Regions from separate parts of the Rhodoferax sediminis genome, predicted to be linked through region 1. Evidence: predicted binding sites of a transcription regulator. Region 1 holds the regulator's gene; the other holds the start of a gene.
What was found. Region 1 encodes sigma-54, which starts transcription at its own class of promoters, with help from an activator protein. Its sites were predicted from a motif close to TGGCANGNAANCTGCTTT; they were not measured.

Region 1 (7,849 bases):
ATTTTTTCCCCGCTTTTGCGCGCAGAGCCCTGGACCATGTCGAAGCGGAACAGGCGGCATTCGATCGGGCCGTTCCACATCGGCACGCGGCGCGATTCCTTCAGGCGCATGCGGCTGGGCAGTTTCAGGTCGGGCGTCAGCACCCAAGCGGTCCAGCCGGCGTAGTTTTTCTTCCAGTGGGCGGCGAGACGGCTGAAGAATTCGCCGCCTTCCTCGCTGTCCATCTGGGCGCTCTCACGCGCGCCGAAGCGCGCCACGTCCTGCGTGAAGACGCGCCCGCGCGCGCCGCCTCCGGCCACGCCGGCGACCTCGATGCGCTCGCCATAGGGAGGATTCACCAGCATCACGCCGCTGGCCGCCGGCGGCAGCCGCTGCAGTGCGTCGCCGCCGCGGAATTCCACCGCGGCGCCGACGCCGGCGCGCGCCGCGTTGCGCTGCGCGAAATCCACCATCCGGTGCGCCACGTCACTGCCAAATATGGGTGCGGCCGGTGTCGTTTGTGCCGCCAGCGCTTCGTTTTTGATAGCGGACCAGACATGACTCTGGAACGGCAACAGCTTCTCGAAGCCGAAGCGGCGCAGCGACCCCGGCGCGATGCGGCAGGCGATTTGCGCCGCCTCGATCGCGATCGTGCCGCTGCCGCAGCACGGGTCGTACAGCGGCGTCGCGGCATCCCAGCCGCTGGCGGCCAGCATGGCGGCGGCCAGCGTTTCCTTCAGCGGGGCCTCGCCCTTGTCCTCGCGCCAGCCGCGCTTGAACAGCGGCTCACCCGAGGTGTCGATGTAGAGCAGGGCGCGGTCGGTCGTCAGGTGCAGGTAGATACGCGCGTCGGGCCACTGGGTGTCCACGTCGGGGCGCACGCCGCTCTTGTGGCGGAAGCGGTCGGCAATCGCGTCCTTGATTCTGAGCGCGGCAAAGTTCAGGCTGGTCAACGGGCTGTGCTGCGCCGTGACCTCGACCTTGAAGGTCTGCCGGGTCGTGAACCAGATCTCCCAGGCCACGCTGGCGGCGGCGTGGTACAGATCCTGTTCGTTGCGATACTCGGTGTTGGAGAGCTCGACCAGCACGCGCTGGGCCAGCCGGCTGTGCAGGTTCAGCAGCAGCGCATCGCGCCACGACGCGTTAAGCTGCACGCCGCCGCGCAGCGTCTGCAGATCCCGCTCGGCGGCGCCGGTGATGCGCTGCGCCTCCAGGCCCAGCAAGGCTTCCACGCCGGCCGCGCAGGGCAGAAAAAGTTGCAGCTGGTTCACAGGGTTTTTCTCAGGTTGGTGGGGGCGATCCGCAGCGCCTCGCGGTATTTGGCCACGGTGCGGCGCGCGCACTCGATGCCCTGTTCCTTCAGCATGTCGGCAATCTGGTTATCGCTGAGCGGCTTGCAGGGATCTTCAGCCGCCACAAACTGCTTGATCAGTGCGCGCACTGCTGTGCTCGAGGCATTGCCGCCGGTTTCGGTGCCCAGGCCCGAGCCAAAGAAGTATTTGAGCTCGAAGGTGCCATACGGCGTGGCCATGTACTTGGCGGTGGTCACGCGCGAGATGGTGGACTCGTGCAGGCCGAGTTCGTCGGCAATCTCGCGCAGCACCAGCGGGCGCATCGCCAGCTCGCCGTGCACAAAGAAGCTCTTTTGCCGCTCCACGATGGCGTTGGCCACGCGCAGGATGGTGTCGAAACGCTGCTGGATGTTCTTGATGAACCAGCGCGCCTCCTGCAGCCGCTGCTGCAGCGCCGCGTGGTTCGACGCATCGCGCCCGCCGCTCTTGTGTTGCTTGAGTGCATTGGCATAGATGTCGTGCACGCGCAGGCGCGGCATCACGTCGGGATTGAGCTGCACGCGAAACTTGGGCTGGCCGCCGCGCCCGACGTTGGTCACGATCACGTCGGGCACCACGATATTGCGCTCGACCTGCACGAAGCGCCGCCCCGGCTTGGGCTCGAGCCGGCCGATCAGCGCCATGGCGGCCTTGACCTGCGCTTCAGTGGCGCCGCACAGCTGCACCAGTCGCCGCACGTCGCGCCGCGCCAGCAGGTCCATGGGCTGGGCGCACATGCGCAGCGCCACCTCGACGACCTCCTGGCGCGCCGGGTCGCCGTGATCAAAGTCCTGCAGTGCGCGCAGCTGCAGCGCCAGGCATTCGCCCAGATGCCGCGCGCCGACGCCCGTGGGCTCCAGGTGCTGCAAGAGCGACAACGCCACCGTGAAACACTGCACCAGTTCCTCCACCTGCGCCTCGTCGGTGCCGGCCAGCCCTTCGGCCAGCGACTGCAGCGTGTCTTCCAGGTAGCCGTCGTCATTCAGCGATTCGATCAGGAAGTGCAGCGCGGCGCGGTCTTCCTGCGACAGGCGCAGTGAGAGCGCCTGGCGGTGCAGGTGCGACTGCAGCGATTCCTGACTGCCCGCCAGCTCGGTGGCATCCATTGCATCCGCGTCGCCCAGGTTGTTGCTGCGCGCGGGCGCGTCGCCGCCCCATTCGCTGTCGTCGGGCCGGACCTCGCTGGTGCCGTCACCGTCCCAGCTTTGCTCTTCGTCGCGGCCCGACAGCGGAAATTCAGCATCATTTTGAGCTGTAGCCCTCATGTCGTCCTGGCTACCAGCTACCGAATTAGTAGCAAAATCGGTGTCACGGTCGTCTTCGCGCACCCGCGTGTCGGACTGCGCCAGGCCGAATTCCTCGCGCGGCGCTTCCAGCTCGGCGACCTCCAGGAACGGGTTGTCATCGAGCATCTGCTCCACTTCCTGGCTCAGCTCCAGCGTCGAGAGCTGCAGCAGCCGGATCGACTGCTGCAGCTGCGGCGTCAGCGCCAGATGCTGCGAAATGCGAAGTGACAGGCCCTGCTTCATGGCGTCAGGCGACCGCCGCGCCGCCCCAAGGAGAAGCAGTACACGCAATGGCAAGCGCGGGGAGCACCCGGCCGGCGCCGGGCCGCCCCAAGGCGGCCGACGGCCCCCTCGGGGGGCAGCGCAGTACACGCAGTGACAAGCGTGGGGGCCATATTCACATGCGGAAATGCTCGCCCAGGTACACCCGGCGCACATCGGCGTTGTCGACGATCTCCGAAGGGGTGCCCTGCGCCAGCACGTGGCCATCATTGATGATGAAGGCATGGTCACAGATGCCCAGGGTTTCGCGCACGTTGTGGTCGGTGATGAGCACGCCGATGCCCCGGCTCTTGAGGAAAACGATGATGCGCTGGATCTCGATCACCGCGATCGGGTCGATGCCGGCAAATGGCTCGTCGAGCAGGATGAAGCGCGGCTGCGTCGCCAGCGCGCGCGCAATCTCGACGCGCCGGCGCTCGCCGCCCGACAGCGACAGCGCGGACGAATCGCGCAGGTGCTCCACCCGCAGGTCCTGCAAGAGCGTCGTGAGACGCTCCTCGATCTCGCTTTTGGACAGCGCACGGCCGGCCTGGTCGCCATCGGCGCCATGGCGCTGCAGCTCCAGCACCGCGCGCACGTTTTCTTCCACCGTGAGTTTGCGAAAAATCGACGCCTCCTGCGGCAGATAGCTCAGGCCCAGGCGCGAACGGCGGTGGATCGGCATGTGTTCGACCGGGCCGCCGTCGATGGTGATCTCGCCGGCGTCGGCCCGCACCAGGCCCACGATCATGTAGAACGAGGTCGTCTTGCCTGCACCGTTGGGCCCGAGCAGGCCCACCACCTCGCCTTTTTGCACCGACAGCGACACATCCTTCACGACCATGCGGCTGCCATAGGTTTTTTGCAGGTGGCGCGCTTCGAGCCGGCTCGGCACGTCGCGCACGGCATGCGTCGCTGCGTCGCCCGTCACTTTGGATCCCCGCCGAGGGTGCTGCTGGGACGCAGTACGGGTGCCGGCACAGCAGGCGCTGGCGCCGTGCCCGCCGGCGCGGAGGCAGTGGCCTTGGGTGCCAGCATGGCGCGGATGCGCGTGCGCGCGGGGCCGCCCGCAACGCCGCCCGTCGGATTCGTGACCGTGCCATCCACGGTGAACACGTCGGTTGCGTTGTTGTAGGTGATCAAGGCCCCCGTGGTCTCGTCGCTCAGCGTGGCGCCGGTGTAGCGGCGCAGGATGGCCCGCTTGATGAATTTGACGACGTCCGCCTTGCCGTCGTACTCGATGGTTTCCGACTCCCCCTCGATGTACTCGTCCACGCCTTCGCGCTTTTGCCGGTAGAACGCCAGCTTGCCGGGCTCGGCCGTGACGGTGGCGTATTGATAGCCCTCGGGGTCCTGGCGCACGTCGACCCGGGCGCCGCGAATGATGATGGTGCCCTTGGTGACGACCACCCGGCCGGTGAACACGCTGGTCTGGTTGAGGTCGTCGTAGCGCAGGGCATCCGCCTCGATATTCATCGGCTTGTTGCTGTCGGCTTTTTCGGCCAGCGCGCCAAGCGGGAGCAGTGCACAGGCGACGAGCAGCAAAAGCGAGGTGAAAGTTTTTTTCATAGAGGCATGAATCTTGCTGGCATTGTAAGGGCGTGACCACGAAAGCCCTCCCAAAAATAACAGAAAAGCCCGCTGAAGCGGGCTTTTTCGTGGCGCCCCGGGGCTGGCGTCAGGCGCTCTTGCGCGACTCGCCAATCAGGTAGTCGGTGATCTGCAGGGCGCGCTCCATGCTGTGTGCGAGCTCGCCATCGGTATAAAAGCGCCCCGCCACGCCGAGCGCGGGCACGCCCGACACCTTGTAGGCGTCCTGCAGCTGGGTCGCACGGCGCACCTTGGTTGCGACCGAGAACGAGTTGTAGATCTCGGCGAACTTGGCCGTGTCCAGGCCCTGTTTTTGAACCCAGGCGGTAATGCCGGCGTCACGGTCGAGCGGCTGGCGCTCGACGTGAATCGCGTAGAACACCTTGACATGCAGCTCGTCGAGCTTGCCCATGGCTTCCAGCGTGTAGTACAGGCGCTGCTCGGGCACAAAGCTGGCATTGAACGCCACCGGCACGCGGCGCATATTGACATCCTTGGGCAGGCGCTTGACCCAATTGTCCAGCGCCGGCTCGAACGCGTTGCAGTGCGGACAGCTGTACCAGAAGAATTCGATGACCTCGACCTTGCCGGGGGGCGTCTCGACCATGGCGCGCTTGTCCAGCACCAGATAATCCGTGCCGGCGACGAATTTTTTCCCCTGGGCATGGGCGGCCGGCACAGTCAGGGTGGAGGCGGCCAGCGCCGAGGCGGCGGCCAGCGAGAATTCACGACGTTTCATCAAGTTACGCTCCTGTCAATATCAGAGTCAGAGGGCCGACCCGGCCTGAAGTTCCCATGCGGCACGTCACGCGAAGGCGTCCGGCCATTTAACGCTGCACGCGCACCAGCGCTGTTTCCATGCCGCTGCCATCGAGCTGCTCCTTGGTCTTGTCGGCATCAGCCTTGGTGTTGAACGGCCCGACCCGCACGCGCCAGACCGTGCGTCCGGACTGTTCGCGTTCGGAAACCTTGGCTTCGACCCCCATCAGCGACAGCTTGGCGCGCTGCGACTCGGCATCTTCGGCAGTCCGGAACGCGCCGGCCTGCACAAAGTAGGTAAACGGATCGACCCCGCTGCTGCTCGACCGGGCCTTCGCCAGGTCCCCCAGCGGATCACCCGACACCGCCGGCGGAACGGGCGGCTGAACGGCTGCGGTCCTGCCCCCCACGACCGCGGGAGGCAGGGGGGCCGTCGCCGCACCGGGCGTTGCACCGGCACCCGCACCCGTGTTGTCGACCGCGCCGCCAGCAGCGGCCGAGGCCGGGCGCACCGGGTTCTTGCCATACAGCGGCGCGTTGGGATCCCAGTCCTTGTTCTTCACGGCCTCGGCCGCATCCTGGTCCGGGGCACGGCTCACGCCCTTGTTGACGAACGGAATCGGCACCTTGGTGACGTACACGGCGACGGCCAGTGCCGCGCCCAGACCCACCACGACACCGATGACAAAGCCGACGATGGTGCCGCCGAATTGCTGTTTCATTGAATTGCTCACATTTTTGCGGGCGCCGACACGCCCAGAATTGCCAGGCCATTGTGCAATACCTGCGCGGTGGCGGCCACCAGCGCCAGCCGCGCCAGTTTGACGGCCTCGTCGTCCACCAGAATGCGTTCGGCATCATAGTAGCTGTGGTAGGTGGCGGCCAGATCGCGCAGGTAGAAGGTGACGTCGTGCGGCGCGAAATCCTGCGCGGCCGCGCCCAGCATCTCCGGGTATTTGGCCAGCTGCAGCATCAGCGCCAGCGCGGGGGCGCTTTGCAGCGGCGCCAGGTCGACGCTCGCCAGCCGGGCCGCGTCGCCGCCTTCCTTGTCCTTCCACGCGGCCAGCACCGAGCAGATGCGCGCATGCGCGTACTGCACGTAATACACCGGGTTGTCGTTGTTTTTCGTGACCGCCAGATCGACGTCGAACACGTATTCGGTATCGGGCTTGCGGCTCAGCAGGAAGAAGCGCACGGCATCCTTGCTGGTCCACTCGATCAGATCGCGCAGCGTGACGTAGCTGCCGGCGCGCTTGCTGATCTTGACTTCCTCGCCGCCGCGCATCACGCGCACCATGGTGTGCAGCACGTAGTCGGGGTAGCCCGCAGGAATGCCCACATTCGCCGCCTGCAGCCCGGCGCGCACGCGCGCAATGGTGCCGTGGTGGTCGGTGCCCTGGATGTTGACCACCTTGTGAAAGCCGCGCTCCCATTTGGCGATGTGGTAGGCCACGTCGGGCACGAAGTAGGTGTAGCTGCCGTCACCCTTGCGCATGACGCGGTCCTTGTCGTCGCCATACTCGGTGGACTTGAGCCACAGCGCGCCATCCTGCTCGTAGGTCTTGCCGGCCGCCTGCAGCTTTGCCACCGTGGCCGCGACCTTGCCGCTGGTGTACAGGCTCGATTCGAGGTAGTAGTTGTCGAACCGGACCGCGAACGCCTGCAGGTCCAGGTCCTGCTCGTGGCGCAGGTAGGCCACGGCGAACTGGCGGATGGCATCGAGGTCGTTTACGTCGCCCGAGGCGGTGTACGCGCGGTCGTCGGACTTGACTGTCTTTTTTGCCAGGAAGTCGGCTGCGATGTCGGCGATGTAGTCGCCGTTGTAGGCGGGGGCGTTGTCGCCGCTGGGCCATTCGGCATCGCCGGGTTTGAAGCCCCGGGCGCGCAGCTGCACGCTGTGCGCCAGCGTGGCGATCTGCACGCCCGCGTCGTTGTAGTAGAACTCGCGGTACACGTCCCAGCCCTGGGTCTGGAACAGGTTGCAGAGGGCGTCGCCCAGCGCCGCTTGGCGGCCATGGCCCACATGCAGCGGCCCGGTTGGGTTGGCCGAGACGAATTCCACCAGCACGCGCTGCCCGTTGCCGCCTTGCACGCCAAAGCGGTCGGCGCCCTGCAGCACCTCGCGCACGATCTGCTGCTTGGCCTCGGGCTTGAGCCGGATGTTGAGAAAACCGGGCCCGGCAATCTCGATGGCGTCCACCCAGCGCTTGAAGGGCTCTGAATTTTGCAGCGCCTCGCGCAGGCCCTGCGCGAGCTGGCGCGGGTTTTGCTTCAAGGGCTTGGCCAGCTGCATGGCCGCCGTGGAGGCCAGGTCGCCATGTGCGGCCACCTTGGGCGACTCGAAGGCCGCCTTCGCCCCCGCACCGGGCGAGAGTTTTTCCAGCTCGCCGGCCAGCGCCGCGAGCAATTCCTGTTTGACAGAGAGCATCGGCTGATTTTACGGGGCGGCGGCGCTCACCCCAGGGCTCGCGTCATCCATATTGCCGGGCCGAACGTTGTGTGTTGCAATCCTGCAGGGATTTTTTCTTCCCTGCAGGATGGCTTTACCTTCAACACGTTCCTCTCCAGGAGATTCCATGAAACAACTTCTTCCCCTGATCGCCGCCATGGGTTTGGCTCTGTCCATGGGCATGGGCGTGGCCC
Region 2 (7,849 bases), 1.2 Mb from region 1:
GGATGCGCCTCGCGTGCAACCGGTACGGTCGATTCGGTGATGGCGGGTCTCGCCTGTGGGGAAACGTCACCGCTGGCCTGGCGCTTTCTGCAGCCCACGGTGGACATGTTCATGACCGTCACTGACGCACAAGCCGAGGCCGCCATGAGGGATCTGGCGGATGGCGCAGCGGGTGACATCCCCATGGTTAGCGGCGAGTCCGGTGCCGCAGGCCTGGCAGCCCTGCAAGCATTGATTGGCAACACCGAAATGCGCCGGAACTTGGGGCTGGATGCCGACTCGCGCGTTGTGCTGTTCAACACCGAAGGTGCCACCGCACCCGGTGTCTTTAAGAGAATCGTTGGCCGACGCGCCGTTGCGGTGATGGCTGCACAACGTAGCTGGCTGGAACGGCATGGTACTTCCGAAGGCAGACTCACCTAAGGAGCCCTTGCGCTTCAACCTATCAAGCGCGCGTCCTGCATGTCCCCTCCGAATTCAAGTCCAGACTGATTCTGCGAGGTGCTGCGAAAAAGGATTGAGTCATGCAACGCCACATGGCGTTTCATAACGACATCGCCGTGCACGACACCCTTTGGGTGCCCTCCAACCAACAGGAGAACACTTGTGAAACACAGAGTCATTGGAATTGAAATAAGCCCAGAAAGTGCGGAAGAACGCAGCGTTAAGCCAACCGGGCCGGGCAAGCGGATGAGCGGGCAACCCATCCCAGTGAAGGTGACTGCCGAGGCCGAGGGAGTGTTGGTCATCGAAACGCGCGAAGGTGCCGAAGAGACTTATCGTCTGTGCCCGAACCGCACCATGTATCTGCACGTCAGCCAGCTCCACCTGTCCAATGACGTGAATCCATTCCACTTCGGTGACGACGACCCCGGTTTGGCACTGGAGACATCACTGTTCGTGCGCGGCACGGCCACACTGGAGGACAGCTCGATTTCAGTGATGGGTGACCCCGGCAACAAGGCGCGCACGCTGGCCATCGACTTCTATGCGCTGGACGACGATGTGTGGCGCAAGCATAAAGAGTTCGCGCGGATTCTGGGCAAGGCGCCGCACTACACGGTGGAGATTCCGGAGACGGCCTACGGCAATATCACCCTGCTCAACTTCGAGCAGACGCAGACAGATTCGTCACCCGAGGCGGCGCCTTAGCGCTATGCATCCCACGCACCGATTCCTGGGCCTGCTACGGAATAGCGGGGCCGGTGCACTGCGGGTTCCATCAATACGCTTCGAGATGTGGATTGAAGCCGATGTTGACCACAAAGCGGCATGCCTCGACCAGCTCCGTGAAAGCGATGCGATATTTCGTCTTGGCTGGGGTCTGGGAAAGGATCACCTTTTAGACGGTGTGTGCCTCGCCCAATGTCACGGCTGCAATCCGTCAGCGCACGCGCATTCCTGCGGGCCTCAGACGAATATGTCGATATCCGACAGAACTGCCTTGATTTTTTGGCTCATATTGCCAACTTTTTGGCATTCAACACTCGGGCGCCCCCGGAGTAACTGAACAATGAGCCGAGGGGCGTGACAGAATGTATCTTGTCCGATGCGCTTTGTTGAGCTTCTCCTTCAATAGTTAGAAAAGAGAGAAGCAAGACATGATGATTCGTGCACTGTTGGCCATCGTGACGGCCTTCGTTGGCCAACATGGCTGTCGTCGATCAACGTCAGATGTGTCGATATTTTTTTAGATATGGATTGGTAACGGTGGCGCAGAAATTACTGCCCCTATTTCTAATAAACATGGAGCGTATATGCGCGGATTTCTCTCGGCACTGGTACTTGGCATTTCAATGTTCACGGGTGGAGCGCAAGCCGCACTTGTGGTCGGAAACACGTACCAGGATTCGAACCACCTCAGTTGGACCTATGTCGGCGATTACAACGTCGGGGCAGGACCCGCTTGGGAAACGGACCCTGCAGACTACAGCGCCTTGCAAGCCGCGGCAATCGTCTTCGGAACTGCCGCAGCCGGATACGAGTATGCGATTTCAACGCTTGACACCATCGTCAATCACCTCGCCTGGTACGACGGGTATGGAAATGGCTCCCATTTGCCCTTGACCAACTCCTATGGCGGCGGTGTCGCATTGGCCGAAGGTTTTTTTAGCGATGTGGGGGCTCGCGGCTACAACACGTGGGGCGATTTTTCCGCTTATGTTGGCTCAGACCGGGCCGAGGTGGGGGGTGGTGCCTTTAACCATGTCTTCATCACAGCCGCAGCAAACCATGTGCCCGAGCCGGGCTCGCTTGCATTGCTTGGATTGGGTCTCGTCGCAATTGCTGTCATGCGCAGGCGAAAGGTGTAATTGAGCTTCGCGGGTAACATCAAACGGGCATGCTTGGCATGACTATCGGAGGTGTTCTGATGCAGCAGTTAAACCTGAGCAAGGCTTTTACTCTGATAGAGCCAGGGCCGGTGGTCCTCGTGACGACCCGCGATGGAAAAAAAGACAACATCATGACCATCTCCTGGACCATGGTGATGGATTTCACTCCGGTATTTGCCATCACCACGGGTGAATGGAATCACTCCTTCGCGGCGTTGCGGAAAAATCGGGAATGTGTCATTGCAATTCCCACCGTCGACCTGCTGGATAAGGTGGTCGGCATAGGGACGTGCTCTGGGGCAGATACAGACAAGTTTTCCAAGTTCAAACTCACACCCGTGCAGGCCAAACTCGTCAGGCCGCCTTTGATTCAGGAGTGCCTCGCCAACATGGAGTGCAAGGTCATCGACATCGTTAAAAAGCACAATATTGTTGTGTTGGAGGCGGTTGCCGCATACATCGACACCACACGCAAGGAGAAGCGCACGGTTCACGCTGTTGGTGACGGAACGTTTATTGTCGACGGGCGCAGGATTGACCGGAAGAAGATGATGGCCTCCAAACTCCCTTGGGGCATTTAGAGCGCTCATTGTCCAGCCCATCGGCTCAAGTCGACCAGCAAAGCCCGCTTTGGGCGCAAACCCAACCCCCACTCCTGGCCTATCTATCCCCCGGATCTCTTGCTCGCCGGGAACTGCGGCGGCACGCGGGGCGTCAGGCCGAACAGGCTCTGCGCGTTGCTGCCAACGCCGTGCAGCAGCACGGCGGCCACGGCTCAATCGTTCTGGCACTTGCCGGATGCTCTCAAAAGGAGAGCAACAAGTATAGACCCATCATTGGCTCCACGGTGTTTTGTTCAAGATTTAATTCCGTGAACGGCGAATGGTGCGAATGAATCCATCGCCAGCACGCAGCGGCTTGCCTTGTCGCCGCCGCCGGATCAAACTCGCACCGGGATCCGCAGCAGCATCATCCCACCCCATCCTGCGCCAACGGGATTTGGAGAAGCTCATGCAAGCCGAATCTTTCGATGCTATCGTCATCGGTGCCGGGCAGGCGGGAGTCGCTGGCGCCTTGCGTCTTCATCAACGTGGGCGGGCGGGCCGCCGGGCCAGATCTGGCCGGCGTCAATGATGTCCCGCATCTGGACAATGCGTCCTTCATGGAGTTGACCGAGGTGCCAGATCATATGGTCATCGTCGGCGGCAGCTCCATCGGTATTGAATTTGCGCAAATGATGCGGCGCTTTGACGCCTAAGCCGCTGGGCGCGGCCTGTGCCGAGCCCAGCGGCTTAGGCGTCAAAGCGCGCAGCTTCGGAAGCCCGCAAAGATGTCATTGCGATCCGGCGTGAAGAAATTGCGGTAGCGCGGGTGTTTCATGCGCGCATGGGTGGCGAACGATGCGCCGCGCAACACCTTGTGGGTGCCAAACCAGGGCGCCGAATAGTCGCGGTACGGATGGGGCTGAAAACCCGGGTAGGGTTTGAACGGCGAGGACGTCCACTCCCACACCTGGCCCCAGTCCAGCAAACCCGTGGACAGGACGGCATGCTCCCACTCCCACTCGGTGGGCAGGCGCCGGCCCGCCCACCGGCACCACGCTTGCGCCTCATGCCAGCTGAGATTCGAGGCCGGCAGGTCGGACTTAAGCGAGCGCATCTCGCCAAACGCGCTGCGCATCCAGCGCCCGTTCTGCGTTTGAACATACCGCGGGCAGCTCTGCTGGTGCTGTATGCGCCAGGCCCATCCCGCGTCGGACCAGTACCGTTGCTGGTCATAGCCTGTGTCTTCGACAAAAGCCATGAACTGCGCGTTGGTGACGGGGGAGCGGTCAATTTCAAACGCACCCAGCGAGACCTCATGGGCTGCCAGCTCATTGTCGAAGGCAAAACCTGCGCCTGTCCATCCAGTCTCATGGATGCCGGCGGGCACGGCGATCACGCCTGTAGCGCCCGGCATCGCTTCGGCAACGCCATCCATCGCAAAACCGAGGCTCTGCGCCATGTACACCGCAGCCTCGTTGTGCATGTCTTCATGAAACAGCGCCAGGCGAAAGAAGTACAACGCCTCGTCGGTATCGGCCGTGTGGGCCAGCAACGCGAGCGTGGCGGCGAGTGTCTTGTCGAGGTAGTCCAGGGACACCTGCACCGCCGGCAAAGGCAGCGACCAGCGGGACGCATGGGGCACGTTGCTGGAGTCGTAGAGCCGGTCGGCATCGTGGAGCACGGACGACGCGCGTTCCGCTGCGGGGTCGCATGCCGTACCGCGCCCGCGTTGCGGGTTGCGCGCCAGCCACCACTCCTGAAACCAGCCGATGTGGCCCAACTCCCACAGCGGCGGATTGAGCTCGCAGCGGTAAGGTACGCGTGGATTGGCCTCTCCCAGCGCGCGCCGAGACGTCTGAAAGTGCTGCAAGGTGTGGGCGCGGGCGTCCGCGAGTGCGCCAGCCAGCGCCGTGCGATCGGCACGCCGGGCCTGCGTCGCGATGGTGAAACCGTGGTCGTTCAAGGATAGGGGTCCGTTGAGGCTATAAACGAGCCATGCGCAAGCCATCGATTTGCATCATCAGCCCGGCTCTGGCATCGGCCAACAACGGCAACTGGCAAACGGCGCGGCGCTGGTCACGCATGCTGGCCGGTCATTATCGTACGGAAATCCTGCAGGCATGGCAGGGCGAGCCCTTTGACGTGATGCTGGCCCTGCACGCCCGCCGCTCGGCGGACTCGGTGGCGCGCTGGCACGCAAGGCACCCGCACAAGCCGCTGGCCGTGGTGCTGACCGGGACCGATTTGTACCGCGATATCCAGGCCGATGCCCAGGCCCAGCGCTCCATCGCGCTGGCCCATCGGCTGGTGGTGTTGCAGGAGCTGGGCGCGCGCAGCCTGCCGCCGCCGCTGCGCGACAAGTGCAGCGTCATCTTCCAGTCGGCGACGCACCGGCAGCCGCTGGACAAACCGATCGGCCACTTGCGCGCCCTGATGGTCGGGCACCTGCGTGAGGAAAAGGCGCCGGCCACGTACTTTGCTGCCGTGCGGCGCCTGGCCGGCAGGCCAGACATTCTGCTCGACCACATTGGTGCACCGCTGGACCCCGTCCTTGGAACATTGGCGAGCCAGCTGCAACGCGAGTGTCCCAACTACCGCTGGCTCGGCGCCATGGGCCATGAGGCGACGCGCCGGCGCATCCAGCGCGCCCATGTGCTGGTGCATCCAAGCCGCATCGAAGGCGGGGCGCATGTGATCATGGAGGCGGTGATGAGCGGCACCCCGGTGCTGGCCTCGCGCATTGACGGCAATGTGGGCATGCTCGGGGCCGATTACGCGGGCTATTTCGACTGCGGGGACGCCTCGCAGCTCGCGCAGCGGCTGCTCGCCTGCCGCGAAGGGCAATTGGCACCCGATGCCCTGTTGGGCCGCTTGCAGGCACAATCTTCCCTGCGCTCGCACCTGTTCGAGCCCGCGGCCGAAAAAGCGGCCCTGATGCGCCTGATAAACGATTTCCCGGAGATCCGATGAACACCACCACACCACTTTCATTTCCAGTGCCAACGCAACCTCGCCTGACCTCGCTGTCGCACGGCGGCGGCTGCGGCTGCAAGATTGCACCCGGTGTGCTGTCCGACATCCTCAAGGGCACCAGCGCCATGCCGCTGCCGCCGGAGCTGATGGTGGGCATCGAGACCGCCGACGACGCCGCCGTCTACCGGCTCAACGACGAGCAGGCGCTGATCGCCACCACCGACTTTTTCATGCCCATCGTGGACGACCCCTTCGACTTTGGCCGCATTGCCGCGACCAACGCCATCTCCGACGTCTATGCCATGGGCGGCCGGCCCATCATGGCGCTGGCGCTGGTGGGCATGCCCATCAATGTGCTGTCCACCGAAACCATCGGCCGCATTCTGGAGGGTGGCCAGTCGGTCTGCCGTGCGGCCGGCATTCCGATTGCCGGCGGCCACACCATCGACTCGGTGGAGCCGATCTACGGCCTGGTCGCGCTGGGCCTGGTGCATCCGAAGCGCGTCAAGCGCAATGCCGATGCTAGAGAGGGCGATCGCCTGATCCTGGGCAAGCCGCTGGGCGTGGGCGTGCTGTCGGCCGCGCTCAAGAAGGACCGGCTCGATGCGGCCGGCTATGCCCGGATGATCGCCTGCACCACCCAGCTCAACACACCGGGGCCGGAACTGGCCGCGCTGGACGGCGTGCACGCGCTGACCGACGTGACCGGCTTCGGCCTGGCCGGCCACGTGCTGGAGATGGCGCGCGGCGCCGGTTGCCGGATAGGCATCGACTGGGCCCGCGTGCCCTTGCTCGGGGGCGTGCGCGAACTGGCGGAAGATGGCGTTGTCACCGGCGCGTCGGCCCGCAACTGGGCGGCCTACGGCGCGGAGGTCCGGTTGCCTGCTGGCTTTACGGCGACCGATCAGGCCCTGCTGAGTGATCCACAGACCAGTGGCGGACTGCTGGTGTCCTGTGCGCCACAGGCCGTGTCCCAGGTGCTGGCGGTGTTCAGGCGGCATGGGTTCGAGGCCGCCGCCGAGATCGGGGAAGTCCTGCCCGCAGCGGACGCGGCGCAGGCGCGGCTGCTGCTGCGCTGAATCAACAGGGCTTGTAGCGCGGCACCGACAGCCATGGCTGCATCGTTTCGGCAATTGCAGGTTGCTCCAAAAATGAGAGCGAAATGCATAGACTCATCAATGACTTCAGAGTGTTTTTCTTAACATCTCCTCAATGGGCAGCGGGCAATGCAAATCCTATCTATTGGCTGATTGTCACAGTGATTCGTTGATCTCACTCGAACAGGCGCCCGTAGCCAGGCGAGGCCGGGTTCTGCCCCGCCAGCTTCATAACGTCCCAAAACCCCGCCGGTGAGCTCGATGTGGCCGGCAGCCCCAGCCTGGCCTCCAGCGGTCCGATGACGTCCAGCGTCAACAGTCCCCCGCAGGAGATGAAGACGCCGTCGGCCGAGGGGTCCTGCCGGTAGACCGATTCCGACAGGTCGAGCAGGGTTTGCGGCGTCACCGCGTGCACCTCTTTCACGCCGGTCAGCGACAGGCCCTGGATCGCCGTGACCTCGAAGCCGGCATGGGTCAGGTAGTCCACCAGACGATCGTTCAACTCGTCGATGTAGGAAGTCGCCACTGCCACCCGGTGAATCGAGAGCGCGTGCAGCGCCGCAACGATAGCGTGGCTCATCGTGGTGCAGGGCAGGCCCGTGGTCTCCTGCATCGCGGCGCGCAAATCCTCGGTGAACGCGGCTCCGCGGTAAAAGCTGATGGACGTGCCCATCAACGAGATCGCTTGAGCACCGGCATCGCGCAGTTCGCGCGCCCGGTCGAGCACGGTGTCGATGACAGGGTTGAAGCCGGCTGGCGAGACGGCGCCGATGCCGAGGCCACGCGCCAGAAAACGCACACGCGAGCCATACAGCAGCGCCGCATCGGGCGGTACCTCACCGGCGGGGGGAACGATCAGACCGATCACCGGGAGTGGAGATGTATTCATGGACATGACTCC

Region 2: a site for sigma-54 is predicted at 1,712-1,729, ahead of EUB48_RS07155 (PEP-CTERM sorting domain-containing protein). Genes of this name have one in related genera too.

The regions. Positions count from the first base shown of each region.
Region 1 covers NZ_CP035503.1:258,066-265,914, reverse strand. The annotation lists gene EUB48_RS01300 (THUMP domain-containing class I SAM-dependent RNA methyltransferase) at 1-1,250, opposite strand, end outside; gene EUB48_RS01295 (RNA polymerase factor sigma-54) at 1,247-2,839, opposite strand; gene lptB (LPS export ABC transporter ATP-binding protein) at 2,994-3,788, opposite strand; gene lptA (lipopolysaccharide transport periplasmic protein LptA) at 3,785-4,426, opposite strand; gene EUB48_RS01280 (thiol:disulfide interchange protein DsbA/DsbL) at 4,536-5,186, opposite strand; gene EUB48_RS01275 (SPOR domain-containing protein) at 5,275-5,928, opposite strand; gene argS (arginine--tRNA ligase) at 5,937-7,634, opposite strand; gene EUB48_RS01265 (PsiF family protein) at 7,783-7,849, shown strand, end outside.
Region 2 covers NZ_CP035503.1:1,477,326-1,485,174, reverse strand. The annotation lists gene EUB48_RS07165 (diaminopropionate ammonia-lyase) at 1-423, shown strand, start outside; gene EUB48_RS07160 (hypothetical protein) at 607-1,152, shown strand; gene EUB48_RS07155 (PEP-CTERM sorting domain-containing protein) at 1,758-2,312, shown strand; gene EUB48_RS07150 (flavin reductase family protein) at 2,372-2,914, shown strand; gene EUB48_RS07145 (FAD-dependent oxidoreductase) at 3,364-3,591, shown strand; gene senA (selenoneine synthase SenA) at 3,633-4,841, opposite strand; gene senB (selenoneine biosynthesis selenosugar synthase SenB) at 4,874-5,848, shown strand; gene selD (selenide, water dikinase SelD) at 5,845-6,930, shown strand; gene EUB48_RS07125 (arylmalonate decarboxylase) at 7,124-7,837, opposite strand.